4 regions of the Planococcus alpniumensis genome follow, and region 3 is predicted to be linked to each of the others. Evidence: riboswitches for the same ligand, from Rfam matches in the RefSeq annotation. Region 3 holds a riboswitch; each other region holds the start of a gene.

Region 1 (4,393 bases), 2.3 Mb from region 3:
AGACCCTTTGCTTCATTCCGCCCGAAAGCATACTCGGAAATAACGTTTCTGTTCCGTCTAATCCAAATGAAACAAAAAGAGGTGCAGCTTTTTTATAAGCCTCTTTCTTATGAATCCCCTTTAGTTCTAGCGGCAGAATGACATTATCAATAATGGTGCGCCAAGGTATTAGAAGGTCTTTTTGCGGCACATAACCTATGTTTCCATCGCGTAATTTAATGGCCTGACCCCTGAGGAGCAAATCCCCCTTAGTTGGTTCTTCCAACCCCAACAGCAATCTGAATAATGTCGTTTTCCCTGACCCACTTGGACCGACCACACTTATAAACTCTTGGTTTTGAATCGAAAAAGACAAATCTTTAAAAATTTCTTCTTTCCCATAATGAAAATTTAAGTTATTGACTTCCAACAACGCCTTACTCACTTACAGGCCACATCGTTTTGTGATAAGCCATATCCCAAAATAAATATTCAAACCTCGTAGTAGTCAAAAAGATTTCTTCAAGCTTTACTAGTTCATTTTCTGGTTTGCCGGCCGTCAATTCGTCCAGCAAATCGATGCACCACTGCGCTGTTTGGCCAAACTCCTCTGAACTATACATTCGGATCCACTCACCATATAGTGGGTGATCGGCTGCACCTGGAATGGCCGCAAGCTCTCTGCCGATTTCACGGTAACTCCATGTACATGGAAGCAATGCTGCTACCAATTCACTTACACTGCCGCTCTGTCCCACGTGAAGCATATAATGGGTATAAGCAAGTGTCACAGGGGAGGGGGATGCTTCCTCCAGTTCCTTTGCGCTAATCCCAAAACGTTCCGCATACTGGCGGTGCAATGCCATCTCTTCGTTCATAGTGGCATCCAGTAACTTGGCAAATTGTCCCATTGTTTTAACATCCTGTGACTTGGTGGCACCAATCGCAAACAACTTTGCATACTCGATTAAGTAAAGATAATCTTGAACCATGAAGAACCGAAACTTTTCTTTATCAAGAGACCCCTTCCCCATTTCGACTACAAAAGGGTGATTATGGTTGTTTCTCCAAATGGGTTGAAGGGTTGTATGTAATTTTTCGCTAAATTTCACGTTGATCGCTCCTCACTCTGCCTGCTTTTTCGTATGGCACCAAGTAAAAATAAAATACGCCATAACTTTAGAGAAATTCACCAATTCTTGTATCTCAATGGACTCGTGAACGCTATGGGCTTCTATCAACTGCCCCGGTCCATATACGACTGTCGGGATGCCTGCTTCCGCAAGCCACCCGCCATCGGTAACAGTCGCGGACACACCAATAACAGCCTTTTCTGAAAATAAATGTTGGTGTGAAGCTGCTAAAGTCTTTACGCCTGTATGTTCCGGATTCACTTCAAAAGCTGGAAAGACCTCGCCTCTATCTTCTATCATTGAATGCCCACCCCATATAAAAGTGGGTGGATGTTCTTTTAGCCAAGAATCCGCTTTTGCAGCATTTAAAAGATGTTCTTCAATTTCTTTGCTTACAGTTTCATAGGACTCATTCGGATAAAAATGTACGGTGATCCAGAGCCGGCACTCGTCCGCGATAAAAGCGGCATGCCTTCCTCCTTCAATCACAGCCGGATTAATCGTATTTGTTCCTGGAGGATAACCCGGATAGCTTTTTGAAACCGCCCAATGACGCTCTAACTTCTGCAGACTTTCAATGATAATCATCATTTTTTCAATAGCGCTTGCTCCTTGCGAAAGACCGCCACCTGCGTGAATCATCTGCCTGCGCATGGCATCATGATAAACTTTCGGATCTTTAATGACCACCCAACCGGTGATCACCCCGCCCTGCCCTTGGATCTGCAGATCACTTGTATCAACTACAACCGCAAAATCCGCCTGGTAGCCCCTTTCGCAACACTGCAGGGTGCCAGCTTCACCAACCTCTTCTCCTATAACTGATTGAAAAATAAGGTCGCCCGGCAATTCGATGCCTTGTTCATGAAAAAGTTTAAGGACAAATAACGCAGCAGCCATCCCTCCCTTCATATCGGCAACACCTCGGCCTATAATTCGATCGTTTACAACTTCCGCCGTGAAGGGATCCGTTTTCCATACTTCTTCCGGCCTCACTTCGGCCACATCAATATGTCCATTGATGATCAAGCTTTGAAAAGACTTTCTTTCAGTCCCTTTTTTCACACCAACGATGTTTGGATCTCCCGGATACACATCCCATCGATCTGTTGCAAATGCTTGGCTTACTAAATACTGTTCAATCCACCCTTGTGCTTCAGCTGTGTTGCGAGCAGGCGGTGCCGGAGTTTGAAAAGAGATAAGTTGTTTAGTAAGATCAATCAATTCATCTTTTTTTAACTCGATTTCTTTGATTACTTGAAGCAACTGATTGTTTTGCAAGAAGTTTAATTCTCCTTTCGATATGATTTCCTCCACAAAAAAACACTTCTTTCCCATAGGAAAGAAGTGTAAATGACTATAAAAGGTTAAGCCTCATGTGGAGACAAAATTCTTCTGCCATCTCTTCCCTCCGCTAGTATTAACTAGATCAGGTGAATAAGGGTCAAGACGAATGTCTTTCTCAGCTTTAAACAGCTCCCCTAGAGCAATTGTGCAATGAAGTTTTATTGTTACTTTAGTTCTATCATAAGGATTAAATAATTACAACCGGTCACTTCACTCTACTGTCATTATTTATATGAGACAAGAAACTGTAACAATAAATCGAACCGAATCCGCTGCGCTTTCATTTTATAAAAGCTATCACTTTAAACTCGATGTATTGTAGTTTGTTTTTTCTTTTGCACATTTTGTATTTTATAATTGACTTATATACACAAAAGCACTTTCTAATTTAAAGTTCCATTTCGAACTTTCATTATTATTTCTCCTTAAATATATTGGCTAAAAGTGAAGATTGCTGACTAATTTTAAAAATAAAGGCGCTCGTAAAAGGAGATGGAAGCGTTTGAGCTTCGGTACCCCTCAAAAAGAGTAGCATCTGCTACTCTTTCTTTGTTGTATTCAACTACTTTGGAACGGATCAATTACAAATTTGATCTGTCGCAGCTGTACAGCCGACACTGCCTATCAAAGCACAGACAGCCGCTAAGCCTAAACCGCCAATCCCGGTAGTGATTCCCAGAGCACCCGCTGCAGCATAACACAACACGCCTCCACCGGTACCGCACAGAGCCCCAACTGCATATTCACAAAAAGAAGCATAAGCTCCAAATTCGTCTGCGTTCTTTCCAGCCTGCTGAATCTTATGTTCTGCAGAAGCGACAAAATCATCGTGGCTAAGCATCAAACCCTTTTCGTCAAAAATCGTCCCTGCTGTATCGACGGTAATGTCGTAAATTTCGGTTTGATTCCCGTCCAAGTTATAGAAGGCATTGATGCGTATTTTTCCTTGGTCTATATTTTCTGCATAGACCGCTTGATTCGTCAGTATATCCCCATTTTTTACATCATATGTGAATTGAACGTATGCGAGGTTATCACTTGTTTTCGCAAGTCCTCCAAACACGAATTCAATATATGCAATATCGCCTTTGGAACCATCTACTGTGTTGATAATTATGTCACCTTTTGAAATTGAGTTAATTTTGGTGTTCTCTTTGTATGCCTGATACTCTTCTGTATTTTTTAACGCATTTCTGATTTGATTAAACTCATTTTGCTCGACATTCGATGTTCCTTTTTCAAACATTGAAGTTTCAGCATTGACAGCACCTACGGAACTAAATGCAGAAGAGACAATGAGAATAGCTGCTATTGCTAGCATCAGAACTTTTTCAAAAGGTTTGATTGACATAATGAATATTCCTCTTAGTTTTTTCTTTTTTTTGAAATGAGCATGAAAGAAACAACCAAGGCATAAATAAACAGAAACAGTACAACCCCTAATTCAATCCCTGAATCAAACATCGTCCTCCCTCCTTTTTCTTCCGTCATTCCTTTGATTTCCAATTAGAGATTATATAAACAATTAAAATCAATAAATACCCAAATTTAATAGATAATTTACATAAAATTTACTTTTTCATTATTATTTCAATTTCTTAAGTTTGAGCTCTAGTTCTTTTAAAGTATTCATCTCTTTATAAAAAGAACCTGTCTAAATGGATTATTAATATCCTGGCTTCAAAAAGTTAGAGTAGTTCAGTCCAATCAGACGAAAATATTTTTAAAAAAACATTAGCTTAAATATCGGTGATATAAACTTTTAGCTTTGTCGATGCTCTTTGTGCCGTGGATTAAAACACGGCCGTCATTAAAAACAACTAGACGACAGTCGCTCGTTGTAAAAGAGAGCAAATAGGGATTACGAAAGACTTCCCTTCCAAGCTTCGATAAAACTGTGCTCAGCTTTCCTAAATCTCTATCCACTGGATGAG
Region 2 (4,393 bases), 800 kb from region 3:
CATGCTCCCAATTTTGAGCGGTTATTTCGATCATGCCGATTGTCCATAACACAGTCCCATCACCAGACTCACCGAACACCAAGGTAGTCCAGAAATAACCGAATGCGCCGATCACAAAAGGCAGCATAACAAGTGACCAAAGTTTCCAATTGGTTTGGCTAAACAGCAATTGTACCAATACGATGCCTAGGAAAAACATCAGTGGCGTCCAAGGATTGAAAAAAAACGCGAGCGCCAGCATACATGCAGTGACAGCAAGAAATTTCAAGCTGGGGTTCATTTCATGTAAAAGACGGCGCATAGGATTCCTCCTTTTCCGGCCAATATAAACGGTGCTCTGCCAGCAGGACAGGGCTTGAAAAAAGCTCTTGTGGTTCAAGAGGAGCGGATAATCTGCCGTCTTTCATTAGGCAGATCGTATCCGCAATGCTCAAGGCAAAATTCATATCGTGCGTCACCACAACCAACGCGCAGCCGTCTTGCGCCCGGCAAGTGATTTGGTGATGGAGCTCCATCAATGCGTTGAGGTCTTGCCCTGCCGTCGGTTCATCTAGCAACAAAACTTGGCGACGGTCTGCTAGCATCGCGCCGATGGCCACACGGCGCTTTTGGCCATGGCTCACGGAAAAAGGATGGGCTTGAGCAATAGGATCCAAGGCAAGTGCCTCGAGAAGATCTTTCACATCATGAGGAGAGGAATTTCCGGAATACGATAATTCCTCTTCTACAGTCTTCGACAGAAACAGCTGCTCGGGCGATTGTGGGACAAATCCGGCAAACTCTCCTGAAATCGTCCCGCTATCGTGTTTCATGATGCCGCATAAGGCTTTCAGCAAAGTCGATTTCCCGCTTCCGTTCGGTCCTGCAATGATCATCACTTCACCCGCATAAAGCTGCAGGCTGGCACCGCGCAGCAAAGCTTTTGAAGCTCGTGTAATGGATAGATCCCTTGCCTCAAACAAGACTTTTGGCTGTTTGGCCGTCTCACGCTTCGGCAGGAAAGGAGCATTCCTTCTGGTGTAGGCTTGGTCTTTCTGTATGGCGCCGTTTTCCGAAAGGCTGATCTCCCGTTCGAAAAATTCTCCCCATAGCTCTAATTTATGCTCGACGGCGACGATTGCAAGACCGTTTTCCTGTTGCAATTGATCCAACCAAGCGACAAACTCTTTCGCCGTCAACGGGTCGAGATGGGCGAGAGGTTCATCGAGCAACAAACAGTCAGGCTCCATAATCAAGGCGCAAGCTGTGGCGATGCGTTGTTTCATCCCGCCTGAGAAGGTTTGAATGGAACCATGGCGAATATCGTCCAGGCCCGTCATGCGCAAAATCCGGTCGATGCGTTTTGGCATCTCTTCCCGGGGCACTTGAAGATTCTCCAGAGTGAACGCCAGTTCTTCTTCGACCGTCGGCATGCAAAATTGGCTGTCGGGATCTTGAAAAACCGTTGCGACTTTCCGGTTGGCTTCACCAGGTTCGTATTCTTGTGATGTACGCCCGAAGATCCTGACGGTGCCAGAAACTTGGCCATCGCAATTATGCGGGTACAGCCGGTTCAGCACATAGAGAAGCGTGGACTTTCCGCATCCACTTGGCCCTGTAATGACCACCCGTTCTTGCGCATGGATTGCGAGCGTAATATGGCGTAAGGTCGGTTCTACTGACTCCGGAAAGCGAAAGCTGAAGTTGTCTAATTGAAAAACCGGATTAAGCACGGACATCGCCTTTTTCCGCCTTAGCGATAGCATAGCCCCGTAGTGATCCAGTTGCGAGCAGTGAATCGGCGATATATTTGCCGCCGATGCCGGCAATGATCGCACCGCTTGCGACGCGAAGTGTGAACATCAAGGCGACGAAAGAAGGATCCAATGCAGCATAGCCCGATAGGAAATAGCCGTAAACAAAACTGAAAACTCCAGCACCAGCACCTGCAAGCATCAAGATGCCAACATGGAAATGCCGGTAACGAGTCAGCGCGAACGCTGCTTCTGCTCCGAGGCCTTGAATGATGCCTGATAGGATAAGCCTCGGGCCGATCGCATTGCCGAGCATCACTTCGATAGCTGCGGCCAAGATTTCTGGTAATAAAGCAGCGCCAGGCTTTCTGATAATATACATCGAAATGATGGAGACGATAAACCAGATGCCGAACATCCATTCATAAGCGAGCGGCCCGATGACGCCTGCCCATAAGTTGCCAATGTGCAAAAAGAGCAAGTAAACAATGCCGAACACGACGCCAAATAATGACATGAGGACAATTTCTTTCAGTTTCCATTCCTTAAGCATGATCTTCACCGCCTGTTTTGTGTGAAGGACTGTTGATGCTCATGGATACAGTCATCACGAGGTGGGGGTGTTTAGCGGAGCGCGCGCTGGAAAAGCTCGTTTCGTAAAAAGCAAAGACCTCATGGATATCCCCGTGGATGCCGCTAGCATAATGCATGGAATCATTCCACACACCGAACTCTTTGGCACGTTCCACTTCGCGGTAGATAACTTCCATATAATCGGGATTGTTCATCGGATAAAGGGCGAATTGGGATGAAACGTATTGCTTGCTGGCGTCTTCGTTTGCCGGTTCATCGGGGGCGTCCAAATACGCATCACCCGCTGTATCACCTGGACAGCCAGCTGAAAAGGTGCCGGACAGGGCAATGTGTTCTTTCGTTTTCGCGGCATGAAGCGTCAGCGCTTTCGCGACATTGAAAACATGCTGTTGTTTGCCTCGGATGACGGTGGAGACGTCGTCGGTTTGCATCCAGACATGGGATGTATCGGTGTCCTTCAACGCACTTTTGATGATACTGATAAAATTTCCGCTCATCGGATGTAAGGAAAAGCGAAATCCTACGATCGGGCTGGTGCCGCATGAATATGGTTCCATATGGAATCCCTCCTAAAAATATGCACAAAAAAGCCGCATCCGTGAAGATGCAGCCACTATTCCATATTTCGTAGTCATGTCGGAAAGTCACCGCACTTCCTCACGCAGGTCCTAACCTGATCGAGTCATAAGGGATCGGAGCGAAAGCTCTCATCTCAGCAAAATATGCACCCCCAGTGCAGAAAAACGGTATGCGGTTTTAAGTGTCGGGTTTTCCCGATGGCTAAAGTGTAAGTCAAATACTTTCCCAAGTAAAGGGATTCTACTATTTTCATCGAGAATGAGAAAATGATGGCTGAGGTGAATACTCCCTAAAAAATCGGGTAAACCTAAAGCAGACAAGCATTTGAGGAGGAATCCAATAACTATGGCATCAACAAAAAAATTCCGCGTCGTTTATCATTTCGGCGCAGGCGTCGAGGCGGTCAGCACCGTCGAAGCTGATACCCCGAAACAAGCGGTCAGCGGTTTGGATGCGGATGATTTCCGCGAATTTATCGGCGACAACGATACGTATTACCAATTCAAGATGGACGAAGTCAAAATGGTCAGTGTTAATGAAGTCACAGACGGCCAGTGATCGAACTGACAAGCGCCAGCAAGAAAATCCCCTGCCGAAGAAAAGGCAGGGGATTTTTAAACTTTATGTGCCGCAATAGGTCTGGTATGGCGGCGTTGAAGGCGGTGGCGGGGCCGTATAGGGCAGTTGCTCTTCGGAATGGGCATATGGATTCCGGAGGATCTCCAATAGTTTTTCCATTACCTGATAATCGCCTTGCGCTGCAGCTTCGAGTGCCGCTTCCACGCGGTGATTGCGCGGGATGACAGCCGGATTCCGGCTTTTCATCATTTCCAGGATTTCGTGTGCTGAGCGGCCTTCTTGCTGTTGGCGGGCTTTATAGCGGCTGTGCCAAGCTTTGAAATCCAGATCGTTTGCCAGTTGGGGCTCTTCTACTGCGTCGAAAGTCAAGGAACGGAATGTATTGGTATAATCCGCTTGCTTTTCTTGCATCAATTCCAGCAACGCATCTATCAGTTGTTCATCTTCTGGCATTTCGGTAAACAAGCCGAGTTTTTCGCGCATGCCTGCCAAATACAAGTTTTTTTGCAAACTGACATATTCCTCGAGCGCCCCTTGGAGAGACGCCAAGGCTTGTTTTTCAGGAATCTCATTTAACAGTGGAAACAGAGATTCCGCAAAACGAGCTAAATTCCATCCTCCGACGAGCGGCTGGTTGCGATAAGCATAACGGCCGCCGGCATCGATTGAGCTAAAGACCGCGGACTCATCGTAGCGGTCCAGAAAAGCGCATGGCCCGTAGTCGATTGTTTCACCGCTGATCGCCATATTGTCCGTGTTCATGACCCCGTGGACGAATCCTGCGAGCTGCCATTTCGTGATGAGTGAAGCTTGCTGTTGCGCGGTTTGGCGGAATAATTCGATGTAGCGGTCAGGCCCCGTGATGTCTGGGAAATGCCGTTTGATCGTGTAATCCGCCAAAGCTTTTA
Region 3 (4,393 bases):
CTTCGTGAAGCGATTTCCCGACGCCATGACCTGTCAGGTTCTTGATGACGAACAAGCCCTGGTCTTTCGCTTCGCGTTCGACTGCCTTGCCGATCTGGTTCAGCTTGGCACCGGCTTTCACTTTCATCATGGCACGTTCGAATGCGGATTCCGCCGCTTGGCAAAGCTTTTCTTTCGCTTCGTGCCCTTCACCGACCACGAATGAAATGCCGGTGTCCGCGAAATACTCCCCAAATGATCCGGACACGTCAATATTGACAATATCGCCGTCATTGATAACGCGCTTTCCTGGAATGCCGTGCGCCACTTCTTCGTTAACGCTGATGCATGTATAGCCCGGGAAATCATATTCCGATTTCGGAGCAGAGACGCCGCCCCATTCTTTGAACAGGCGTCCGCCCAGTTCATCGAGTTCTTTCGTCGTGATGCCGGGCTTCACGGCCGCTTTCATTGTTTCGCGGATTTCCGCCACCATCTGTCCGGCTTTTTTCAATCCTTCAATATCTTTTTCATTAGTCGCTATCATACTGACCCTTCTTTCAAACTATTCTATTTGAGCATTATAACATAGAATAAGCCGGTCTCGCCTCTCCTACCGTTCGGTATTTTACCATAAATACCCAAATTAAACATAATCAATTGATTTAACAATCTAAAAAAAACCGCCTATCGATAGGCGGCTTTCATCATGCGTCTGGCTGTGTCAAACGCGGGGCTGTGATAAACAGTAGTGAGCAAACAATCGCCGCGACAATCGCAACAGGAATCATATAGGTAGCGTTATAAACCGCTGAATAGATGAAGACGTTGCCATCAGCAAACATGCCGAAGAACAAGATCCCCGTAATAACATGGATGACATAGCGGAGAAATGAACCGATCAAGACACCGAGTGCGACCATGACAATGATTTTCCCGGTCTTTTTCGCCTTCACAGCTTCCAAGTAACGGCCGCGCACCATTGCGGCCAAGCCGACGACGCCATATGCCAGCAAATAATCCAAAATGACTTGCATGACGACAAAGCCAAACGACAGCGGCGCAACCGAGATGAAACCTGTGACAATCTGCAGTAAGCCGACTAGAAGCCCCGTGACGACACCGGCTGCGATGCCTCTCCGGAAAGCCATCAGCACGATCGGAATCATGACCAAGCTGACCGATCCCCCTTGCGGCATGCGAAAGGCGATAAAATCCAATACAAAGCCGAGAGCTGCAAAAATCGCAATTTCGACCATTAACAATACGCGTTTATTTCTCATTCAAACTGCCTCCTTTTGGATTTGCACATCACCAGAAGGGCCGTTTTTTCAGAACAACAAAAACGGCGCCAGGACAGATCCTGGCGCCGCTTGGGCCGGTTTTCCATCCACATCCCTGCGCAAGCATTAACTTGCAGGTTCGAAGGGTAAGAACTTAATCGTTCACTCTCAGCCAAAGCTCCCCTTGTGGTGTATACAATTATTCCGCTATTATGTGTATTGTACACAACGAAAACTTGGCTTGCAAGGCCGTTTCAGCCAACCGGATTAGGGTAGTTAAGAACTAGCAAACTTTGTGGAAGGTGGTGGAGGCAGTTTGAAAACTGCCGGGTCAATGATTGATTTATTGAAGAGTTTGATTAAAATCGAAAGCGATACAAAAGAAGGGGCGAATGAAGCCTTGATGTTCTGTTCAGAATGGCTTAAAGAGCGAGGTGAAGAAGTCGTAGTCCATGATAACGACGGCTACCTCATGCTGACAGCAGCCAAAGGACAAGGCGCAGAAAAGATCATCTGGAATGGCCATGTCGACGTCGTGCCGGGACATAAAGAACAGTTCTCTCCAATCGAAGAAGGCGACAAACTTTATGGCCGCGGCTCGGCGGACATGAAAGCAGGCGTCGCCGCGATGATGCAGGCATTTGTTGACCTTGATGCTGCCGCCTTGCCGCGCGAAGTGCATCTACACATCGTCACCGATGAAGAGATCGGCGGGCGCAACACGTCGAAGTGGCTGGTCGATCAAGGCCATTACGGCGATTTTGTCATTTGCGGCGAGCCAACCCATTTGAAGATCGGTTTGCAATCGAAAGGTATTCTTCGAATGGATTTGACGTTCAAAGGTAAGCCTGCCCACGGCTCACGCCCGTGGGAAGGCATCAACGCCATCGAATCGGCGATGAAATTCCATGCCGGCATGAAAGATTTACCGTTCCGCAAAGAATCGACGGACTACTATGAGCAACCTTCCGTCAACTTGCCGATCATCAATGCAGGCGATCGCTATAACGTCGTACCGGAAATCTGCAAGATGTCCTACGATATCCGCTTCATGCCCGGGCAGGACAAAGACGAGATCGTCCGCCAGATGGAACAGCTGGCCGAAACACTCGATGTCGACATGGAATTCAAAGCGAGCGGCTCGACCCCTGCTTTGACGACGACGGACGACCATCCGTACATCCAGACCTTGATGAAGGCCGTCGAGTCGACGCTGTCGGAACAGCCGGTGCTGTTCGGCCAGCACGGTGCTGCCGACACCCGTTACTATGCCGAGAAAATCGGCGGACAAGGCGCCATCGAATTCGGGCCGAGCGGAGACGACTGGCACGGCAACGCCGAATACGTCTCCATTTCAAGCGTCCATTCCTACAAGGATATTTTGATCGCGCACGCCATCGCTCCCACCGATGTTTAATAAAGGCTGAAATCGGGAAAACTTTATTAAACCTCAATACGAAAAAATGAATGGAGCGATAAATATGGCTATTGGAAGAATTGTCAAATCTGCGATAAAATATGCGCCGATTGCTTACCCGATCATCCGTAAAGTGATGAACAACCGAAAAAAGAATAACGTAAATAATGAAAACGATACGCGCAACCGCAGCGACTCACGAAAAAGCCGCTGAACGATAAAAGGCCGGAGAAAATGATCCATTTTCTCCGGCCTTTTTTATAGGGTTCAATATTCTTAAATGAGCGGCAATGCCTGGCGGATCGCTAGATAATCCAGAGTCTTGCCGTCCGAAGGCTTGGTGGCAGAATCGTCACCTGAAGCGTCTTCAGAAGCGGGCTCTTCATCTGCCCCATCCGCTCCATCTGACGGCTCTTCCTGTTCCTGCATTTGCTGGATCTCTTCGAACGTTACAGGCGCCGGTTCAGGAAGTTCTGCATCCTCTACTTCCAACTCTCCCCCGTAATGCTCGAAGAATGCATTCGCCATCTCCTGGTAGCCATCCACGTTCGGATGGACGTCTCCAGAATTCGGGACGAGTTCCACCGCATCCTCACCGAAACGATCGGCTACATCGACAAATGTTACGCCTGCCTGTTCCGCTTCCTGTTTCAGAATAGCGTTTAGTAGCTCCAGCTGCTTCGCTGTGCCTTGCTTTTGGCTATCCCGTGCATGCGGATAAGCGAAATAATAGCCCATTACGTAGACATCTGCTGAAGGCGCAAGCTCCTCCAGCTCAGAAAGGATCTTTTCCACATTTTTACGGGCCGCATTCAGCGCATAATCTGCCGGGATCTCCTCAAAGCTCAAAGCCCCTTCAGCGGCATTTGCTTGCACAAGGCGCAGCAAATCATTCGCGCCGGCAGAAACCGTGATGATGTTCGCTGAGCCCAGCAGCTCTTTTGCTTCATCCGACTCGATGCTTTCCAAGACATCACTTGTGGTGAATCCAGGAAAAGCCAAGTCTTTCGAATAGAACGCAAGCGGCTGATTGCGTGTCAATTCCTGTGCAATCAAATCCGCATAGCCGCTGTCGATTGCCCGGTTCGGCGTCTGGCCTGCCGCCAGTGAATCGCCGATCGCCACATAAGCCGCCGGCACTTGCGGCTCTGCATATACCGTATTTCCGGCTGCCGCAAGCAATAGCCCTGCCGCTACCGCACTTGCTGTCTTCTTCATCTGCTCACCTCGTTAGAATGCCCAATTTCCTTTTCGGAAAATCGCTTCGGTTTTGCCGTCTTCCGTAATACCGTCGATATCCATCTCGCTCGAGCCGATCATGAAATCTTCATGGACGATCGATGTATTCAATCCGTAATTCTCCAATTGATCGCGCTCTAAGTCTTTTCCGCCTTCGAGACATGTCGGGTAGGAATCCCCGATCGCTAAATGGTTTGATGCATTTTCGTCGAATAAAGTGTTGTAGAACAAAATGCCGGAAGCCGAAATCGGCGATTCAACCGGGACAAGCGCCACTTCCCCAAGATATGCTGCGCCTTCGTCAGCTGAAATCAATTCATCCAGCAGTTCTTGCCCGACTTCCGCTTGCGCTTTTGTGATACGGCCGTTTTCAAAGCCCAAAGTGAAGCCATCGATGATATTGCCTTGATAGACGAGCGGCTTCGTGTTGCGCACGGTGCCTTCGACTTCCAGTTTGGCCGGCACGGTATAGACT
Region 4 (4,393 bases), 1.8 Mb from region 3:
CGAACATCTTCACAGGCGGCGAAAACTATCACGGCAAATTCGAGTTCATCTCCGCTGAAAACATGGAAAAAGCGACTCAAGTGATTGTGGAAGTCGCAAAAATCGCAAAATAACCGGTTTCCTCTATCAATTTCCTGGGAAATCTTTTCAGCACGATTCAATACAAAAAAAGCAGCGGCACAATGCCACTGCTTTTTTTAGGTTTCATACAGTTTTAAGGTTGTGTTAACAGCGCGTCAATTTTTTGGCCTTCATCCAAATACTGTTCGAGTAGTTCTTCTAGTTTCTCTTGTTCATCAATTCCGGTCAAATCCACTCCGTACCAAGCTTGCAATTGCTCTCTCGTTAGCCGGTATTGTTCCACGCCTGCCCCTGTGTCGAAGTCAAATTGGACCCACTCGACATTGTCGATCAACGTAAACAAATACGTCGCATTATGGGCCGCTGTTTCCTTATCCGATGGTGTGGCCTCTTCCCAATCGTAAGAGGCGGTGATTCCGTAAGGCTGTTGTTTCGTCTCCAATTCAAAGCCTGTAAGATGCTCTGCACCCGGCAGCCGGTTAAGGGTGTTGAGGACGGCACTGTTATTCCCGACCGCCGCCCCTTCATACTCGAAGAGGTCTGGTTCCTCTGCTGCAAACAACGGGCTGCATGCGCTCATAACCAACAGCGCAGTGGATAGCAGCACAGCCTTAGCAAATGTTTTTCTCAATTCAAGCCCTCCTCTAAGAAAGGTTTCTATACACTGGCTCCGCTATTTCAAAATTCGATGCGGTCGATTTTTGCGCCAGTCGATTCGACGCCTTTCATGTATTTGATGCGTTTCTGGACAGCAGTTTCGTTCACTTGCTCATCGGCATGGTATGAAGAACGCACCATTGGGCCGGCCTCGCAATGCTTGAAACCTTTTGCCAATGCGATATCCTTCAATTCCTGGAACTCGTCCGGATGGTAGTAACGAACGACATCCAAATGCTTCAATGTCGGCTGCAAATATTGTCCAATCGTCATGATATCGACTTTGTGAGCCAATAAATCATCCATCGCTTCAATAATCTCTTCTTTCGTTTCTCCGAGCCCGACCATGATGCTCGATTTGGTCGGCACATGCGGCGCGATTTCCTTGACCCGCAATAGCAATTCCAGTGAACGGTCGTAAGTCGCTCTCGCACGGACCCGTTTGGTCAGGCGGCGCACTGTTTCAATATTATGGTTGAAAATATCTGGTTCGCTGCTCATCAACATATGCAGGCTTTCGTAATCGCCTTTCATATCAGACGGCAAGATTTCGACGGTGGTCTCCGGCATTTTCCGGTGGATGGCGCGGACGGTTTCCGCAAAGACTGCAGCTCCGCCATCTTTCAAATCATCGCGGGCGACTGCTGTAACGACCACATGCTTCAAGTTCATGATTTCCGTCGATTCCGCTACGCGCTCCGGCTCGCCCCAATCCAGTTCGTTCGGCAACCCCGTCTTGACGGCGCAGAACCGGCACGCTCTTGTGCACGTATCCCCCAAAATCATGAAGGTCGCGGTGCGGCGTTCACTCCAGCATTCATGGATATTCGGGCATCTCGCTTCTTCACATACAGTGTTCAAGTTTTTCTCCCGCATCAATTTCTTCAGATCATTATAAGTTTCGTTCGTGTTCAATTTCACTTTCAGCCATTCGGGTTTACGTTCACGCTGCTTTGTTTTTGTCATCGCATAAGTTCCCCTTTCTCTTCTCGTCTGTGATTCCACTCTTCGCTTGCATATTTGGCTTCGAGCACGCGCACTTGTTCCAGCAGTTCAGCTGGCGGTTCAAATTTTTCCAAACGGATGCCAAGCCCCGTTTCAAATCCATCCTTGAATGCTTTCTGCACTTCTTCTAAACTTGCCGGTTGTTGCATTAGTTCGTTGATTGCAACGGCGCGTGTTCGGAAAGCTTGGCGCGCCCTTTCCTTCACCGCTTCACTCGGGTACACGAACAATTCGAACAACTGGTTTTCATCCAACTGCAGCGGAATCGAGCCGTGCTGCAAAATGATGCCTTGTTTTCTGGTCTGCGCGCTTCCTGCCGCTTTTCGACCCTCAACAGTCAATTCATGCCAAGAAGGTTCTTCAAAGCAGACCGCTGAAGATTCTTTCGAACGCTTCTTCTCCGCAGCCAGTTGTGCTTGAATCCCTAAATTGCGGTAACCTTCAAGCAAGCCTCGAGAAATGACCAAATACGCTTCTTTTACTGATTTCGGCATGGATGGATGATGTTCCGGTATCACCACGCTGTAAGTCAATTCCTGGTCATGGAGTACGGCTTTTCCGCCAGTCTGTCTCCTGACCAGGGGGATGCCCATTTGCGCGGCTTTTTCGAGATCGATGCTGCCATTCAGTTTCTGGAAAAATCCCACTGAAATTCCGGCTGGCGCCCATCCGTAGAATCGGAGTACAGGCTTCATGCCTGTATTGCGCTGCCAGTTCATTAATGCTTCGTCCATTGCCATATTGTGGGCCGGCGTGCAAAGCCCCGACTCCATATAGCCCCATGTTTCCTCCAAAATATCTCAACTCCTCTCAGCTTATGCATGACTCCAAAGCCCATAAAAAAACACCGCTTTCCCATGGGGAAGCGGTGTATGCAGGCAAAAGGAAGCATACGCACCACTTCCCTACGCTGGCATGGTCCAGATCAGGTTCAAGGGGTCCAAGCATTCGCTCGTCTCAGCCAGTCAATTCCGGCTCCCCCAGTGGTCAGCTATGTATAGTTCTAATCGAGCTTATCATTTTTTTCAAGAAATCTCAATATACTAAATAGTTTTTCCTTTAATTTTTATCCAATTTATTCAATAATATCCAAAAAAGCTTTCCCTATGCGTTTCTGCGAATAGGGAAAGTTTTGTGATTAAATTATTGTCTTGCCATTCTGTGCCAAAGCAAAGTGAATGCTGTGTTGAAGTGTACGGAAGCATTCATAGCCTGACAGGTCTACGCCCGCTTCTGTTATCATTATGCTGGTATGCGGCGAAATGCCGGCTAGCACCGTCTTTGTGCCGATCAAATTCGCAGCAGAACCTAATTTTTCGATCAGCATCGCCGCGTGCTGATTGAAGCTCTCATTGAGTCCAGTCAAATCGAGCAGCAAGTAGCGCGCTTTGTATTTCGGTAAATTTTCAAGCGTTTTGATCAATAACTCTTCGGCACGCGCTTCATCGTAACGCCCAAGAAGCGGAACGACGACAATATCTTCCAGCACTGGAATAAGCGGAGAAGAGATTTCACTGATCATGTCATGAAGATCCGCTGTCTTTTCATCCACCAACTGTTCAAGTTCGCGGATTTTCTCCGATTCCTTGCGGCGTGCCAGCGTATGGATGTTCTTTTCAATCGTCTCGTCTGACGGGAAATAGCGAATCAGGCATTCATCATGCCCTTCGATTTGCGAGTGGACCACTTCATACCAAACGCTGCGGTCCAGAAGCGAGCTGAAGATTCCTGCATAATGGGCCGGCAAAAAACTGCCGCCAGTCTTTTTTCCTTGTGCCAGGTTGATCTGATATTCCCAGCTATTTTTCAGCGTCACTTCTAAAGTTCCGGCTGCCATATCTAAGTTGTGGATAGAGGCCACACCCCAGCCAGCTGAAGCGTATGTATTGGTGATGAGTTCAGATGCTTTCAATACTGAGATACCACCCATTTTATGAAAATACTCACCGACTACTTGGCCTTGGCGAAATCCTGTCGACTCCAAAACTACCGCTGCTGCTTCCTCACCCGAAATTTCCTCAATGGAATCAAAGAACATCTTCATAGCAGTAGAGGTCCAAAACAGAACTGCATTCTGCCCTTCAAATAGGAAGCGCCCTTGCGAAAGGTCCCACTCAAAATTCAGGCCGCCCACATTTATTTTCGCTTGTTGGGTCATTGTATAGCCATCCCCATTAATTAGTCCTACCCATTAATCATACGCCAGCCTGTTTGCACCAGCAAGCTCTAATGTTTTAAAGCACTTCAATTAAGGAATAGATAAAGAAGAACGCTAAAGGAGAGGTGCTAACCATGGCAGAAAAAGAACGTTTCAATGAAAAGGAACGCAAATCAAGCGACGGTGCTCCAATGGACAATCCTGAGCAAGTAAAAACCGATAAAGAAACGATGACAGAAATGCATGAAGAAGAAATGAACGTGGACTCCATTCCGTTGGAAGACTTAAAGCAGGACATGCAAGACGAAAAAAATCCGCGTGATACAAAAGATGATTCAGCTAGCGAGGAAAAAAACCCTGACTGACTCTACCTGTGGGCATCTCGCCCGCAGTTTCTTTGACAAATGATATTACCGCAAAGGAGAGATTTGAATGGCACAAGAGCAACTGAAACAGCAAGCATTGAAAATCTTGGAAGACAGCATGATTGGG

Evidence for each region. A riboswitch is a leader RNA that binds a small molecule or an ion and turns the genes downstream of it on or off. The one in region 3 is predicted to bind thiamine pyrophosphate.
Region 1: it holds a riboswitch for thiamine pyrophosphate, as region 3 does, so the genes downstream of both, G3255_RS16775 (acetylornithine deacetylase) here and thiT (energy-coupled thiamine transporter ThiT) in region 3, are expected to answer to the same signal.
Region 2: it holds a riboswitch for thiamine pyrophosphate, as region 3 does, so the genes downstream of both, G3255_RS09465 (YkoF family thiamine/hydroxymethylpyrimidine-binding protein) here and thiT (energy-coupled thiamine transporter ThiT) in region 3, are expected to answer to the same signal.
Region 4: it holds a riboswitch for thiamine pyrophosphate, as region 3 does, so the genes downstream of both, lipM (octanoyltransferase LipM) here and thiT (energy-coupled thiamine transporter ThiT) in region 3, are expected to answer to the same signal.

What each region holds. Positions count from the first base shown of each region.
Region 1 covers NZ_JAAMTH010000001.1:3,311,905-3,316,297, forward strand. The annotation lists gene G3255_RS16765 (ABC transporter ATP-binding protein) at 1-424, opposite strand, end outside; gene tenA (thiaminase II) at 417-1,091, opposite strand; gene G3255_RS16775 (acetylornithine deacetylase) at 1,104-2,429, opposite strand; TPP riboswitch at 2,502-2,605, opposite strand; gene G3255_RS16780 (halocin C8 precursor-like protein) at 3,037-3,810, opposite strand; gene G3255_RS16785 (MoeB/ThiF family adenylyltransferase) at 4,194-4,393, opposite strand, start outside.
Region 2 covers NZ_JAAMTH010000001.1:1,847,806-1,852,198, reverse strand. The annotation lists gene G3255_RS09480 (energy-coupling factor transporter transmembrane component T family protein) at 1-301, opposite strand, end outside; gene G3255_RS09475 (ABC transporter ATP-binding protein) at 282-1,718, opposite strand; gene G3255_RS09470 (ECF transporter S component) at 1,705-2,286, opposite strand; gene G3255_RS09465 (YkoF family thiamine/hydroxymethylpyrimidine-binding protein) at 2,279-2,884, opposite strand; TPP riboswitch at 2,965-3,069, opposite strand; gene G3255_RS09460 (hypothetical protein) at 3,252-3,464, shown strand; gene G3255_RS09455 (protein adenylyltransferase SelO) at 3,528-4,393, opposite strand, start outside.
Region 3 covers NZ_JAAMTH010000001.1:1,047,813-1,052,205, reverse strand. The annotation lists gene map (type I methionyl aminopeptidase) at 1-526, opposite strand, end outside; gene thiT (energy-coupled thiamine transporter ThiT) at 687-1,262, opposite strand; TPP riboswitch at 1,358-1,457, opposite strand; gene G3255_RS05265 (M20 family metallopeptidase) at 1,597-2,679, shown strand; gene yxzF (small protein YxzF) at 2,744-2,893, shown strand; gene G3255_RS05255 (SGNH/GDSL hydrolase family protein) at 2,956-3,897, opposite strand; gene G3255_RS05250 (aminopeptidase) at 3,910-4,393, opposite strand, start outside.
Region 4 covers NZ_JAAMTH010000001.1:2,887,663-2,892,055, forward strand. The annotation lists gene pepT (peptidase T) at 1-113, shown strand, start outside; gene G3255_RS14585 (DUF4825 domain-containing protein) at 215-712, opposite strand; gene lipA (lipoyl synthase) at 760-1,704, opposite strand; gene lipM (octanoyltransferase LipM) at 1,701-2,540, opposite strand; TPP riboswitch at 2,629-2,735, opposite strand; gene G3255_RS14600 (STAS domain-containing protein) at 2,882-3,901, opposite strand; gene G3255_RS14605 (YczO family protein) at 4,036-4,266, shown strand; gene G3255_RS14610 (pyridoxamine 5'-phosphate oxidase family protein) at 4,334-4,393, shown strand, end outside.